DNA from 2 places in the Brevibacterium sp. MGP-B1 genome. Region 2 is predicted to be linked to the other one. Evidence: riboswitches for the same ligand, from Rfam matches in the RefSeq annotation. Region 2 holds a riboswitch; the other holds the start of a gene.
The links. A riboswitch is a leader RNA that binds a small molecule or an ion and turns the genes downstream of it on or off. The one in region 2 is predicted to bind S-adenosylmethionine.
Positions count from the first base shown of each region.

Region 1: another riboswitch for S-adenosylmethionine. It lies ahead of sfnG (dimethylsulfone monooxygenase SfnG); the one in region 2 lies ahead of AC3CD9_RS18240 (hypothetical protein).

Region 1 covers NZ_CM173407.1:245,229-252,852, forward strand. The annotation lists gene AC3CD9_RS01060 (efflux RND transporter periplasmic adaptor subunit) at 1-978, shown strand, start outside; gene AC3CD9_RS01065 (ABC transporter ATP-binding protein) at 975-1,724, shown strand; gene AC3CD9_RS01070 (ABC transporter permease) at 1,721-2,920, shown strand; gene AC3CD9_RS01075 (MFS transporter) at 2,898-4,394, opposite strand; gene AC3CD9_RS01080 (helix-turn-helix transcriptional regulator) at 4,516-5,415, shown strand; tRNA gene AC3CD9_RS01085 (tRNA-Ser) at 5,554-5,641, shown strand; SAM riboswitch class I at 6,002-6,121, shown strand; gene sfnG (dimethylsulfone monooxygenase SfnG) at 6,132-7,280, shown strand; gene AC3CD9_RS01095 (SpoIID/LytB domain-containing protein) at 7,300-7,624, opposite strand, start outside.
Region 2 covers NZ_CM173407.1:4,013,407-4,021,030, reverse strand. The annotation lists gene AC3CD9_RS18255 (inorganic phosphate transporter) at 110-1,612, shown strand; partial or broken gene erm (23S ribosomal RNA methyltransferase Erm) at 2,199-2,894, shown strand; gene AC3CD9_RS18245 (hypothetical protein) at 3,340-3,549, shown strand; SAM riboswitch class IV at 3,623-3,733, shown strand; gene AC3CD9_RS18240 (hypothetical protein) at 3,766-4,260, shown strand; gene AC3CD9_RS18235 (variant leucine-rich repeat-containing protein) at 4,282-6,669, opposite strand; gene AC3CD9_RS18230 (metal-dependent transcriptional regulator) at 6,828-7,496, opposite strand.

The DNA of each region.
Region 1 (7,624 bases), 610 kb from region 2:
GCCGAACGCGGCGACATCTCCAACACAATCGAGGTCAAGGGACGCATCAACGTCGACTCCCCGACTGCGGTCAAAGCCGACCACGACGGTGTGGTCAACCATCTCTTCGTCAAGCCCGGTGATGAGGTATTCAAAGGCGCGGAGCTGTTCCAGGTCAGAAGCGAGGGTGAGCAGGAGGCGCCCGAGGAACCGGACGGCGGCAGCGACGGTGCCGAGACAGCAGACTCGGAAGGCGGGGACGAGGCATCGGGAGATGACCCATCGACCCCGGCCAAGCCGAAGTATCATTCGGTGATCGCCTCGGAAGACGGCACGGTGGGTGATTTCTCCGTCGAGCAGGGTGACACCGTCTCTGCCGACACTCAGGTGACCGAGCTGCTGAAGAAGACCTTCACCGCCAAGGCGCCGATCAAGGCGACCGACCTCTACCGAGTGCAGGAGCTTCCGGATACCGCGAACATCGCGATCGACGAAGGCCCGAAGCCCTTCGACTGCACGGGTCTCAGACTCGACCAGGGACCGGGTACGGCCTCGGGATCGTCGTCGACGAGTGAGGATGAGTCCGAGGACCCAGGGGCTGAAGGCGCAGGTGACGACGGTTCTGCCGCCGAAGGCTCGGAGGGAGGTTCCGGAGACGGTCCGCAGCTGATCTGTGCCATCCCCGACGATGTCACCGTCTACAACAGCCTCGATCTCACTATGACCATCGATGCGGGAGAGGCGAAGGACGTCATCGTCGTTCCGGTGACCGCGGTGCGCGGACTCACCGAGAAGGGATCAGTCTGGGTGACCGGAGACGGCGGCAAGTCCGAGGAGCGCGAGGTCGAGATCGGCCTCAACGACGGGTCCATGGTCGAAGTGAAGTCGGGCCTGGAAGAAGGTGAGGAGATCGATGAATTCGTTCCCGGCACCGAACCTGAAGATGAGAGTTCCGAGGGCGGAATGGATGACGAGTTCGGCGAGGGAGAGGACTGGTGAGCCGCCCGGAGCCGACGGCGGCAGAGACTCTGCTCTCGCTGCGGCATGTGTCGCGCTCGGTGCCGATCGCTGACGATCAGCTGCTCACGATCCTTGCCGATATCGACCTCGAGGTGGGGGTGGGGGAGCACATCGGTATCGTCGGTCGCTCCGGCACCGGCAAATCGACGCTGCTCAACATCCTCGGACTCCTCGACGCGCCGACGACCGGGGACATGGAGTTCGCAAGTGAGCCCGTGCAGAAGATCTCCCGGAACAGGGCCGCAGCGATCAGAGGACGGGACATCGGATTCGTCTTCCAGCAGTTCAACCTCCTGCCCGGACGCACCGCGGTCGAAAACGTCGAAGCCCCGCTGATGTACGCCACTGGACGGGAGTTCCGCAATCGGCGGAGATCGGCCGAAGCCATGCTCGAGCGCCTCGGCCTCGGCGACCGGATCGAGGCGAAGCCGAACCGTCTCTCCGGAGGTGAGCAGCAGAGAGTCGCGATCGCACGCGCGCTGGTGCGTGAGCCGAAGCTCGTGCTCGCCGACGAGCCGACGGGCGCCCTTGACGTTGAGACGGGGCGTCAGGTCATGGAGATCCTCGACGGCATCACCAAGGACTCGGGCGCCGCGCTCATCACGATCACCCATGATCTCGGGGTGGCGAACATGGCCACTCAACAGTTCTCGCTCAGTCAGGGGTGTCTCCATCCGGTCCTCGACGGGGCCACCGCCGAGGCACTGGCGGGTGAGAGCCGATGATCACAGGATTCGCCGCATCGATCGTCGAGGCCTGGCAGGAACTGAGGGTGCACAAGGTGCGCGTGCTGATGTCCCTGATCGGCGTGGGCGTGGCAGTGTGTGCACTGACCCTCGTCGTCGGGTTCGGGAACATGATGCAGAAGGGGCTCGCCGACTCGTATGAGCAGCAGGGTGGTCGAGCCGCGACCTACACACTGAGCCTCAATCCGACTGAGTCCGAGATGGGCGAATCCGAGGTCGAGAAGGTCCGGTCAGCACTCGACGAGACCGCCGACCGATTCGGAATCAGCCACATCTCCGCCTACGGTCAGGCCGAAACCACGGTGCCGGGACCGGCTGGCACCGTCAGCGCCTCGATGTACATCGTCGACCCGGATTTCGACGTCATGCGCCGACTCTCCGTCGATCACGGCAGGTGGTTCACCGCCGGTGACGCCGCGAACCTGTCGCCGGCTGTCGTCGCCGATGAGACTTTCCTCAGCGAATACGGCATCGACCCGACTTCCCTGCCGGCCACGATCGAGCTGTCCGGTTCCCCGAAGAAGACGGCCACTGTCATCGGTTCGATGCCCTCCTCCGAATTCCAGGAGTACGGGGAGATCTACGTCCTCAACGGGCAGGAGAAGCAGTTCGCCGCAGACGCCTACGCCGTCACCGAATTCGAGATGTGGGTGCCGCCCGAAGTCGGTGAGGAGCTGAGCAAACAGGTGACGAGTGATCTCAGGCGGCAGCTGCCCGGCTTCGACGTCAGTGCGGACAGAACCGATTTCGCCTCGGACATCGATGAAACGCTGGGTCCGGTGAAGAACGTGCTGTTGGTCATCAGCATTCTGATTCTCTTCATGGGTATGCTCGGCCTGCTCAACATCTCTCTTGTGACGATCCAACAGCGGATCAGGGAGATCGGCATCCGCAGATCCTTCGGGGCGACGAGTCGGCGCATCTTCTTCTCCGTGATGATGGAGAGCGTCGTCGCGACGACCATCGCAGGCGCCGTCGGCGTCCTCATCGCCGTTCTCGTGCTCAAGGCGCCGCTCGTCTCTGAGTTCATGTTCGACGGTGCGAGCACTCCGCAGGTCCCGATCTCTGCCGCGATCGTGGGGATGCTCGTTTCGGTCGGAGCCGGAGCGCTGGCGGGGTCGGTGCCGGCTGTCGTCGCCACTCGGGTGCGAATCATCGACGCGATCCGAGCCTGAGGAGTGCCAGAGCGCCAGCTCCGAAGGTCAGGCACAGCCCGACCTGAAGGAGGCATGCCACGGCGAAGGCATCGTCGTAGCCGAGGCTGAGCGTGAAGACATGGAAGAGCGCTCCGAGCAGCGCCACGCCCACGGCGATGCCTGCCTGCTGCATCGTTGCGATGAGACCGCCGCTCAGCCCGGCCACTCGGTCGGGTACCGCTCCGACCACGGTGCCGACGAGAGGACCGAACTGGAGAGCCTGAGCCGCGCCGAGGACGACTCCCGGAAGCTGGAACCACAGATTCCATTCAGTGGCTGGGGCCGTCGCCGACACCCAAGCCACCCCGAGAAGGCTGATCGCCTGCACGGCCGTGCCGAGGACCATCGTGCCGGGTCCGCCGAGTCGACCGACGGCCCGGGGGACGAGGAGCGAGGTGATGAGGAAAGCTGCGGCGAAGAGGCCGAGCGTGAGTCCGGAGACGGCGGCGGGGTCGCCATGGCCGGTCTGCGATGTGAGCGCGAAGTTGTAGAGAAACGTGCCGAAGCCGGCGAAGAACACGACGGCCATGAGCATCCCGATCCATGCAGCAGGGATGCGAACCACCTGCGGCGGAATGAGGGGGTCACGTCCGGCCGCCTCGGCGCGGTTCTGCCAGAGCGCGAACGCGGTGAGAGCTGCGGCGCAGGCTGCCAAGAGGATCGCGGGCAGCGGAAGCCAGCCGGTTACCGGTCCCAGCGCCAGTCCGATGACGAGGCACATCATGCCCACGCCGAGGAGGATCGCGCCGGGGGCGTCGAGGGGTGCCGGGTCGATGCTGCGTGATTCGGTCAGACGCAGGGAACCGAGATAGGCGGCTGCGGCGGCGACCGCGCAGCTGAGGAACGCCGCCCGCCACCCCCAGGTCTCGCCGAAGAGGGAGATGAGTCCTCCGCCGAGGACCTGACCGCCGACGGTGCCGACTCCGGAGAATGCGCCGAAGAGGCTGATCGCCTTCAACCGTGCGGCCCCGGACAGCGAATGCTGGAAGCTCGCGAGGATCTGCGGCATCATCACCGCCGCTGCCGAACCCTGGGTTGCACGAGCCACGAGCAGAAAGAGCGGATCGGGTGCCAGTCCGACGGCGATTGAGGTGATGACAAGCGCGCCCGTGCCGATCATGAACAGGCGGCGACGCCCGAAACGGTCCCCGACGCGAGCGCAGAGGATGAGGCCGGAGGCGAAGGCGGCGGAGAACAGACCGACGATGAGGGCCGAGGTCGACTCAGCAGCACCGATGTCGGCCTTCACCGCGGGGATTGCGACGTTCGAGACGGAGAACATGAACGTCGCGAGGAACGCACCGAGGTGGAGCGGCCAGAGCGCCGGGGCAGGATGGCCTGCGGTGGGGTCGGGGTCGACGTTGGGTGCGTGACCGGGAGCCGCCTCGGTGACGGCCGAGGTCGGAACCGCCTCGGCGGAGGTCGATGGTGTCTGCGTGTGGGAATCTCTCATGGGTCCAGTCTGCGATGGGCCGCGGGGAAGTGGGAGGGCGTGCTGATGGTGTTGGTCGCACCACCAGGCTGAGTGCGGTGACGGGGTGGAACGGCGTGAGCGTCGGACGGACAATGGAGGCATGGCACAAGTGAGAACCGAAGAGCTCGGACGATTCCTGCGTTCGCGACGCAACCGGGTGCGACCCTGCGAGGTCGGTCTTGCGTCGGGCACCCGGCGGAGGGTGCCGGGACTGCGGCGCGAAGAGGTCGCTGTGCTCGCGAACATCGGCACCAGTTGGTACACCTGGCTAGAGCAGGGGCGCGAGGTCCACCCCTCGGAGTCGGTCCTCGAATCCATCGCCGAGGCGCTCCTGCTCGACCGTGAGGAGCGTGCCCATCTCTTCCTGCTGGGCGGATATCCGGATCGGGTCGCGAACCCGGGGGACTCGGCGGTGGGAGAGCAGATGCGCACCTTGCTCGACGAACTGCTGCCGCTGCCGGCGATGGTCACTGACCCGCGGTATACGATCCTCGCCTTCAACTCCGTCGAACGGTATCTCGCCTCCGACCTCGAAGCACTCGCCCCAGCCGACCGGAACTGCGCGATCCAGTCCTTCGAGAGTCCGGAATGGGCGCGGACCTTCCACTCCGACGACGGTCACCGGGCGCAGGTCGTGGCGAAGCTGCGTGCCTCGTACGCGGAGTCGATCGACGATCCCGAGTGGTCGCCGCTGCTGACGCGGCTGCGCAGGAATCCGGAATTCTGCCGCCTGTGGGATTCGGGATCGGTCGGTCGATCTGTCGGTCGGGGCAAGACTATTGAGAACCCGTATGTGGGCACGCTCAAGCTGACGATGACGACGCTCATCGCGCAGGAGAACCAGCGGCTGACGCTCTCGGCCTATCAGCCGGTGGACACGGTGACGCGGTCCCGCTTGGAGACGCTGCACGGCTGGATCAATGACGGCAGCATCGAGCGCAGACGGGAGGACGGGGCGCAGCCGTCGGCAGAACGGCATCTCCGAGCCGTCGCCGATTGATCCGCGTGCCGTCGGGTGACGAGGTCGCGTGTTCGCGGTCGGGGTCGATGCTGCCTGTTCACCTGCGGGAAGTGGGATGCTTCACACTCGGCCACCGCGATTTCGCATTGTCGTCATGACTCGGATAAGCTGATTCGCGGAGGATTCGCCTAGTGGCCTATGGCGCTCGCCTGGAACGCGGGTTGGGTTAACGCCCTCAGGGGTTCGAATCCCCTATCCTCCGCCACGGAAGTCCCGGTCTCGCAGTTTCTGCGGGCCGGGACTTCGTCGATTCACCGGCTGCGGGTCCCGCGCCGGTCGGTCGCGGCATCCACCACCGGCCGTGTCATCTCCTACCGGCGCTTTCGCATCCCTCGTCGGTCCTGGCTCAACGCACCGGTGCAACGAGGTGGTGTGCCGCCAAAGGTGAGGGATGCGGAGCGAGTTGCAGCGGACGACCGCCGTGGGAACGCAAATCGCATGACGGTTCATGGCGAAGTGCGTCATTGTGACGGCATGCGTCAGCCCGCGAAGTCTGCCCGCCGTATGTGGTCTGCGTCTCAGTAGTCTGGCACGGCACACCTGCACACAAGATATTGCACACCTGCACACATCACGAGCGACTGAAGGGAACTGGCCCGATGACGTCGCAGCAACCGGTCCGGCGCGGACAGATCGCGCAGCGCACGACCCGCGGACACGGTGCTCATGCCAGTTTCGATGGGAAGGGACACACAATGACGAACCTCCACGCCAACCCGATCTCTACCGGCGAACCCGAAGACCTGAAATTCGCCTACTGGGTGCCCAACGTCTCCGGCGGCCTGGTCGTGTCGAACATCGAACAGCGCACCGACTGGGGCTACGACTACAACGTCAGGCTCGCCCAGACCGCCGAGGCAGTCGGCTACGAATACGCGCTCAGCCAGGTCCGCTACCTCTCCAGCTACGGCGCGGCCCAGCAGCACGAATCGACCTCCACGTCACTCGCGCTCGCCCTGGCCACCGAGAAGCTCAAGGTCATCGCCGCCATCCACCCGGGCATCTGGGAACCGGCCGTGCTCGCGAAGTTCATCCTCACCGCCGACCAGTTCACGAAGGGCCGGGCCGCCATCAACGTGGTCTCCGGCTGGTTCAAGGACGAATACACCCGCCTCGGCCTGCCGTGGCTCGAACACGGCGAACGCTACCGCCGGTCCGCCGAGTTCATGGATGTCGTCCGCAAGCTCTTCACCGAGGAGAACGTCGAGTACCGCGGCAATTTCTACACCGTCGACGACTTCACCCTCCGCCCCGGCCCCTACCCGGTCGAGGGCCGCCCCCACCCGGAGATCTTCCAAGGCGGAAACTCCTCGGCCGCCCGCATCAACGGCGGCAAGCACGCCGACTGGTATTTCTCCAACGGCAAGGACTTCGACGGCTTCCGCGAACAGTACGACGACGTCACCGAGGTGGCCCGAGCGCACAATCGGAAGGTCCGTTTCGGGCTCAACGGGTTCGCCATCGTCCGCGACACCGAGGCCGAAGCCCGCGAACAGCTGCGTGAGATCATCGCCAAAGCCGATGAAGGCGCCGTCGAAGGATTCCGCAAGTCCGTCCAGCAGGCCGGAGCCTCGACTCACGATAAGAAGGGCATGTGGGCGGATTCGAGCTTCGAAGACCTCGTCCAGTACAACGACGGCTTCCGCACCCAGCTCATCGGCACTCCCGAACAGGTCGCCGACCGCATCATCGAATACAAGAAGATCGGCGTCGACCTCATCCTCACCGGCTTCCTCCACTTCCAGGAGGAACTCGAAGCGTTCGGCAAGACCGTCATCCCGATCGTGCGCGAGAAGGAAGCCGAACTCGTCAACAGGGGACTGCTCACCCCTGCCGGAGTGTGATCCTGGAGGCGAGTTTCCCTCAGGCCACGCTGAATGACGCGGACTTGAGCTTCAGCTTCGTCCGCAGCTGATCGCCGGTGAGGCTCGCGGACTTCCCCTTCACCGAGGTGGCTTTCACCGTCTTCACCAGACCTGAGCCGGTCTTCGCCACCGTCACAGACCGGACGTCTGCCAGCCCGAACGCCCGTGCCATGTCGGCCTGCTTAGCCGTCACCGACCACGAGGCGTTCGGGTTCTGCGCAGAGGCATACTTCGACGGAGAGTCATCGACCGAGACCAGGTACGGCACGGCCGACCCCCACACCTCGGCAGCCGAATGCGTCTTCGACCCCGCCGACGACGAG
Region 2 (7,624 bases):
CGGAGTTAACCGTGCATTCATCTTCTCCGTAACCTGGCGGTCATCCGACCTGCGAATCATGGAGGCAGAAAGCCACTGCCACATCGACTGAAACTCGCGAGGAGAACGAATGACCCAGGTCCTGGCACCGGAGCGCCACACTCCGCCACCTGCCGTCGGCCGCAGCAACGACCGCCTCTGGCATCTGGCCTTCGGCGGCCTGATGGCGATCACCCTCATCGCCTTCACCCTGTGGTCGCTTGACTTCGTGGGCCGGGACGCACCCCGCATGGTGCTCATCACCACGGTCATCTTCGGCGCTTTCATGGCCTTCAACATCGGCGGCAACGATGTCGCCAACGCCTTCGGCACCTCCGTCGGCGCCGGCACCCTGACGATGAAGCAGGCACTGCTCATCGCCGCGGTCTTCGAGGTCAGCGGCGCGCTTCTGGCCGGCGGTGACGTCACCGATACGATCAAGAGCGGAATCGTCGACCTCAGCGGGGTGGCGATCGACCCGATGGACTTCGCGTTCATCATGATGGCGGCCCTCCTCGGCGCGGCAGTGTGGCTCCTCCTGGCGACGCGGATGGGCTGGCCGGTGTCGACGACGCATGCCATCATCGGCGGCATCATCGGTGCGTCACTGACGATCGGTTTCGTCACCGGCACCGGCGGATTCGCCATGGTGCAGTGGTCCGAGGTCGGTCAGATCGCGATCTCCTGGGTGCTGTCTCCCGCCCTCGGCGGACTCGCCGCGTTCGTCATCTACGGGCTGATCAAGAAGTACGTGCTCGGCAAGTCGCTGTCGCACACTCTGAAGCCGCATATGCTCGCCCCGGTCTCCGCAGCCGAGGGATCCGTCGACGCGCAGATCGACGCCGCCGCCGAGGATGCCCCCGCCGAAGGAGGATCGATCGGCACGCACTCGGCCCTGCAGCGCTGGGTTCCCCTCATCGCCGCCGCCGGCGCGGTCATCATCACCGCGATGCTGCTGTTCAAGGGCTTGAAGAACCTCGACATGAGCGTGACCACAGTCGGCGGTCTGCTCATCATGGCGATGATCGGCGCGGCTGTGTGGCTGGCAGTGTTCGTCTTCGCCAAGACCCTGCGCAAGCAGACGGTTCCCCGGGCGACCTACATCCTGTTCTCTTGGATGCAGGTCTTCACGGCCTCCGCCTTCGCCTTCAGTCATGGTTCGAACGACATCGCCAACGCCGTCGGCCCCTTCGCCGCCGTCCTCGATGTGCTCCGCACCGACAGCATCAGCGGCGAGGCGACCGTGCCGTTCGCAGCCATGCTCACCTGCGGCATCGCCCTCATCGTCGGTCTCTGGTTCATCGGCCGCAAGGTCATCGCAACGGTCGGCACGAACCTCACCGAGATCCACCCGGCCTCCGGATTCGCCGCCGAGCTCGCTGCCGCAGGAATCGTCATGGCCGCCTCGGTGAGCGGTCTGCCGGTGTCGTCGACGCACATCCTCATCGGCGCCATCATCGGCGTCGGCCTGGTCAACCGTTCGGCGAACTGGAAGCTCATGAAGCCGATCGCACTGGCGTGGATCATCACGCTTCCGGCCGCCGCGGTCATCGGTTCGGTCGGTGTCATCGCCCTGCGCACCATGATGGGCTGACACACTGACACGGACGCTCACACGCGTTCGCCGGACTCCGTTCGACACATGGCTTCGAACGGATCCGCACCTCCGCCCTGCCGACTTCCACACGAAGTCGGCAGGGCGATTTTCGTCCGGACCCTGGTCTCGGCAAAGCTCCCTGTGCTATCTTGTTCCGCATGGGAACATTGAACAGCAGCGCAATGACTGCGCCTTGCTTCTACATTCGTCACCGCAGCGCCTGACAGCGCGCCTGACGAATTCTTCTGCGATCGGCTGACCGACGACGGTCACCCTGATCTGCTCTGCAAGCGCGTTGTCCTCCCGGAGAGCCATCGGCATCCGGGCGATGCGACAATCGGCTGATCCCTTTCCGATTCACTGACCACTTCGATCATCATGATCGACCGGGTCTATACGAATCGATCAGACTCACCTTCATTGCGCTGCCTCGGGTGCCTCCATCTTCCTTTTGGAGCACATCCCATTGCGACCCCACACGTCACGACACCGTTCGACACGCAGTCAGTCCCGTTCGCGCTCGGCCTCGCGCTCGGCCCCGCGGTCACAGCACGGCGGGCGGCATGAACTCGGCCAGAATTTTCTGCGCTCACCTACCATCATCGACACGATTGCGAGCCTGGCTCGTTCCACCTCCGGACCGATCATGGAGATCGGTCCCGGGGATGGGGCAGTCACTGCCGAGCTCTACCGGCTCGGTCGAAAACTCACACTCGTCGAACTCGACGAAACGAGGTTGGATCACCTTGAAGACACGTACCCGCGGGCCGAGGTCCGGCACGCCGACATCCTGACCACCCGGCTCGACCGGCCGGTCATCGTCGGCAATCTGCCGTTCCACCTCACCACTCCCATCCTCCGCAAACTGCTGCGTTCCGGGCGCTGGCAGCGGGCGATCCTGCTCACCCAATGGGAGGTGGCCCGCAAACGCGCCGGCATCGGCGGATCGACCATGATGACCGCGCAATGGACCCCGTGGTTCGATTTCCGCCTCGTCACCCGCGTCCCCGCCGACGCGTTCACCCCGAAGCCCAGCGTCGATGGCGGCATCCTCACCATCGATCGCTGTCCCACCGGATCGATCCCAGACAATGCTCGATCCGAATATCAACAGTTCGTCCGTTCGGTCTTCACCGGTCGCGGGCGAGGAATGAAAGGAATCCTCTCGAAGATGAGCATCACCGATCATCGCACTCTGCAATCGACCATGGACCGCAACGACATCAGAGGAGACACCTTGCCCAAAGATCTCACCCCCGACCAGTGGACCGGACTGTTCACCGAACTGGTCACCGAAACAGATCAGAAGAATGCGAAGAAGGGAAAGACCATGCGAAACAGCAAAGCACCCAAACAGAACCCCATCACCGAGGCGGCCCCGCAGACACCGTTGATCACCGGGGAGATGCCCATCGTCGGCGCCAAACCGGCGACCGAAAAGCTGCAGGCCTCCATCCCGGCCACCGATCCCAAAGCGAAGAGCCATGACAAGGGTCATCTGCAGGCCGAGCGTGGTTTCATGAATCAGCATCAGAAACCGCAGCAGCCCCAGCCGAGGTGGAACCTGCCGCGCAGGTGAGTCTCCAGCGCCCCGGTCCGACGTTTCCCCGTCGGACCGGGGCGCCATCATCTTCTCCGGAAGTTCATCTTCGCCGACTGCCGGCGCTCGTAGACTGAAAACAGCAGGTCCACGCACTGCGCATTCGGTCGAGAGGTCAGCCGGAATGGACAATGAACACGGCACTCACATCAGACGCTTCATCAATGGGTGGTGTCCTGGCTGCGAAGAGAGCAGCAGCCTGACACCGGGTCGACTCAATTCCGACGGAACCATCGAATTCCGCACCTGTGTCGACTGTGGGGAAACCGTCGAGGACCACGATCCTCGATTCTGGTCATCGGCCGCCGACGCCGATGAAGAAGGACTCGTCTAGATTCCTCCTCGGCCGGCCACGGAGATCACCAACGCAAAGGTCGTGTCAGACCCTCCGTCTACACTGAAATCACGTTCGCGAGCTGTGGCCATCGGTACCTGGCCGGCCACACGGCAACCCGTCATCGACCGGGTGCCCCAGGGGAAGAACGGGCCCGCGCCGACCGCTCGGGCAAGCTTCGATCCGGGCCGCTGGGCCCGAGAAGGACGGTTTGCCATGTCCGCAGACTTCGACGACTCCGCCGACTTCCACAACAACTCCGACAAAAGCGGCAGGGCCGCCGAACAGTGGCCGGGCTTCGACCCAGCGGAGGCACTGCATTGGTCGAAGGTCCTCCTGCACCACTCCCCAGACCCGCAACGCGCCGCCATCAAAGCTCAGATGAGTTCGGCGATCGCCCGCGGCATTCCTATCGCCGGGCCCGATTGGGTGCGCACCGCCGATTCCGCACGCACCGACGGCTTCAATCCGGTTCTCTACCAGACACTCTTCGAAAGCCTGCGCACCATTCCGAAGTCGGCTTTCCGATCACACCCGGGACACCGGCAGGCGACGTTCAAGACTTACCTACCCGGCACCCCGTATGAATCAGAACTGTGGAGCGACTGGCCGAAGCTCTTCCTCACCGACGGATTCGACGCCCGAACTGCCACGGCCCTGACGCTGCTGCGCGCCGAACCGAAGTTCCCGCGGCCGCGAAGCAACAACTAAGCAGAGGGTCATCGACGTCGCTCAACCGAATTGCCGACCCGCCTCGTAGACCGTGACGCTGCCATCCGGGGTCCCTCTGAGAAGCAGATAGAAGTAATACTGATCGCCGCTTCCTGTCTGCGGCGTAGTCACGCCGCAGACAGTGTCACCTGGCCGGATCTCTTCTTGAGAAGACAGATACGACATCGACTTGCCGTTCGCGAAGTAATACTCTCCGCCACCGTAGTCAGCATCGTCATACGGCTGAATGAGCTCGCAGGTGTCGACCTTCACTCCTTTGGGGAAGTGCTCGGATCGGACCGTCGGCGGGTTCGACGTCTGACCGTCACCGAGGATGTCATCGAGTGATGACATCATTTCGGTGGTCGCCGAACGTCCCGCTTCTGCGTCGTCTCCGGCGGCGACCGCCTCGGCGAATGTCTGCACCTGTTCCACAGCCGGCGTACGAACGTCACCGGATGGCACGTGATAGACGGTGTCCTGATGGGCGAAGGACTTGCCATCCCAGCGGTAGAGGATATCGGCACTCGCCGACTTCTCGCATGCGGTGCATCCCTCGTCACCGTAGACGCCGATGCCGCCGACGTCGATCCCCAGATACTGCCCCATCGGGCTGACCGAGTTGAAGTACGGCTTGGGCACATATCCGGAGATATCGGCCGCGTTGCCGCGATCGTCGACGTCATCCCAGAGTTCGATGGAGTCGAGCAGGTTGAGATCCTCATCGTAGATCCCGATCGACGGGTAGATATACGTGCCGCCGCCGTTGCAGCTGAACTCGACAGCGGTCAGGGCCTTGTCCCCCATACGAGACGTCGTGAACCCTTCCATAGTGATACCAGAATAATGTCCATCATCGGCGCTGGCCTCACCGTCGGAGAATTCCACCTCGTGCTCGGGTTTCGGATCCAGCGGGCCGTCACCAAGATAGTAGTCGTCGTAGGCGAGACCGAATTCCACGCAACCCGGAGGCGTCGACAGCTTCGCGTTCTTGAACGCGTCCGCACCCGGGAACTGCGCAATCGCGTCGCCATCGGAACCGCCGTTGTAGCCCGGGTCGGCCTTGACGGTGTCGACGTCGCTGGAATCGGTGAAGTCGAAGACCTCGAGAACGCCGTCGGACATGACCAGCAGATGGTCACCGGAGACAGTGAAGCTGTCGAGTTCGACATCGACTCGCCACAGTTCCTGACCCGAGTCAACGGCGAGACCGTGCACACCGGCATCGTCAGCGATGACGATCACATCGTCCGCAACCGTCCAGTTCGGTCGCAGCCGCGGCTCGCCGAGGCCGGACGCTGTCGCCGCTGACTCGCTCAGCTCGGACTTCCACAGCACCGAGTCGGCATCGACTGCGATGACCGTCTGACCGTCCGAAACCACCCAGGGCCCGTCGTCGCCGGCACCGACCATCCGCACGGTCGCCTCTGCATCGACGCTGACGTCGGAATACGTGCCACCATACGGTGTTCTGAAGCTTCCGTCGTCGTTGACGGTGATCGGCACGGCCTCCGTCGCCGGGTCCTTCACCTCGGCGGAGTCGTCGCCGTCTTCCGAGTCGCCTGAAGAACCGTCTGACTTCGAACCATTCGCGCCGTCGCCCGGGCTGAGAGTGACTTCTCCGTCTTTCAACCTGATTGAGCGGTCCCCGCAGGTCACAGAGTCTGCCGACCACTGGCAGTCCACGGGAGTGCCCTCAAGCTTCGGGCCGGAACTCTTCGCGTCATCATCTGCAGAATCGTCCTCAGCCCCCTCTCCGTTGCTGGTGCCGTCGTCGGCTTCTGGTGCCTTCACCTCGGTGTGCGGAACCGGCGCCATCCACGTCGGCTGCAGAGTCTCCTCGTGGAGAGCCATAATCACCGACTGTCGAGGTCCGACGACGCGGACGAGCTGCTGATCAGCATCTGCGTCATCGCCTGCCTGCAATCGGGTCAGCTGCGCATTGCGGCCGACATCGGCGAGATCGACGGCCGCCTTCTGACTGGGCGCTTTGTCGAAGTCGGAGCCGGAAAGGAACTGCGCTCCGAAGAATCCGCCGGTCACCGCGAGGACGAGGACGAGTCCTGCACCGATTCCCAGCAGCCATTTCCGTTTGCTGCGACTCCCCGCCTGCGGCGAGGGTGAGGCTCCCGCAGGTACAGCAGATCCATGGTGGTAGGCGGGCTGATGTGCTGGTTTCTGCTGCCAGCCTGAGGTCCAGCCTCGTCGCGCGAGCGCTTCCTGGACGGTCGGATCCGGATTGGCGGCAAGCCAGTCGAGCAGGTCCGGATAGGCATTCGGATGGGCAGCGATGTCAGCGAGCAGGTCCGGCCGAGTCGCCGCGATCCGCTGGAGTTCAGAGCCAGAGGCATCTGCGGAGCGAATGATGGCGAGGTCGGGGTCTTTCCCGAGACCGAAACTCTTTCCCATACGACAGATGTTATCAACGGAAACAATCAGGGAATCCAGCTTTGCCGCAATACTTCATCAACGCGAGAATGCTTTGCTCGCGATGTTCAGTCAGGCCTATTCAACTCTTCCGAGGGACCCGACACCGCAGCCCTCGCCGAGTTCCGACTCGCGAAACCTCAGCCTGCCGCGGCCGCGTCCAGATACACGGCCGCGGCGAGGGCGGAGGCGATCGCCTCCCGCTTCCCTCCGATGTCCACGGTCACGGCTTCATCGGCGCGATCGACGACGTCGAGCGCGACATCGGGCAGCACTCCCGCCTCGGCGAGCTTGCCGAGAACAACAGGATCGGCATCGGAGACCCGCAGCACCTGATAACGACCGGGAGCCGCCCCGGAGAGCAGGGTAGGAGTATGGGAATCCACGCGCCCGTCCGGTCCCGGGATCGGATCGCCGTGCGGGTCGGACGTCGGGTGGCCGAGGAACGCGTCGATGCGGTCGATGAGCCGATCTGAGGCGGCATGCTCGAGGATCTCGGCTTCGTCGTGGACCTCGTCCCAGCCGTAACCGAGCGACTTCACAAGAAAGGTCTCGATGAGCCGATGCCTGCGCACCATCGACAGGGCGATCACCCTGCCCTGCTCGGTGAGCACCGGCGGCTTATATGGGACTCGAGTGATGAGACCGAGTTCGTCAAGACGCTTGAGCACCTCGGTGACATTGGCCTTCGTCGTTCCGAATCGGTTCGCAAGTTCGGTGGCCGTCATCGGGTCGCCGCCCCATTCCTGAGCCGACCAGATGGCCTTGAGGTAGTCCTGACTGACCTCGGAGACTTCACCTGCACGCATGCCCCCAGTATCCCATGGACGCGTCACCGCTCCTCCACTTCACCCGAAGTGGACGATCGGACACAGATGTTCCCAAACGATTACGACCGACCCACCCCATCGCCGAGGCGGCCCTGCCAGAATCACAT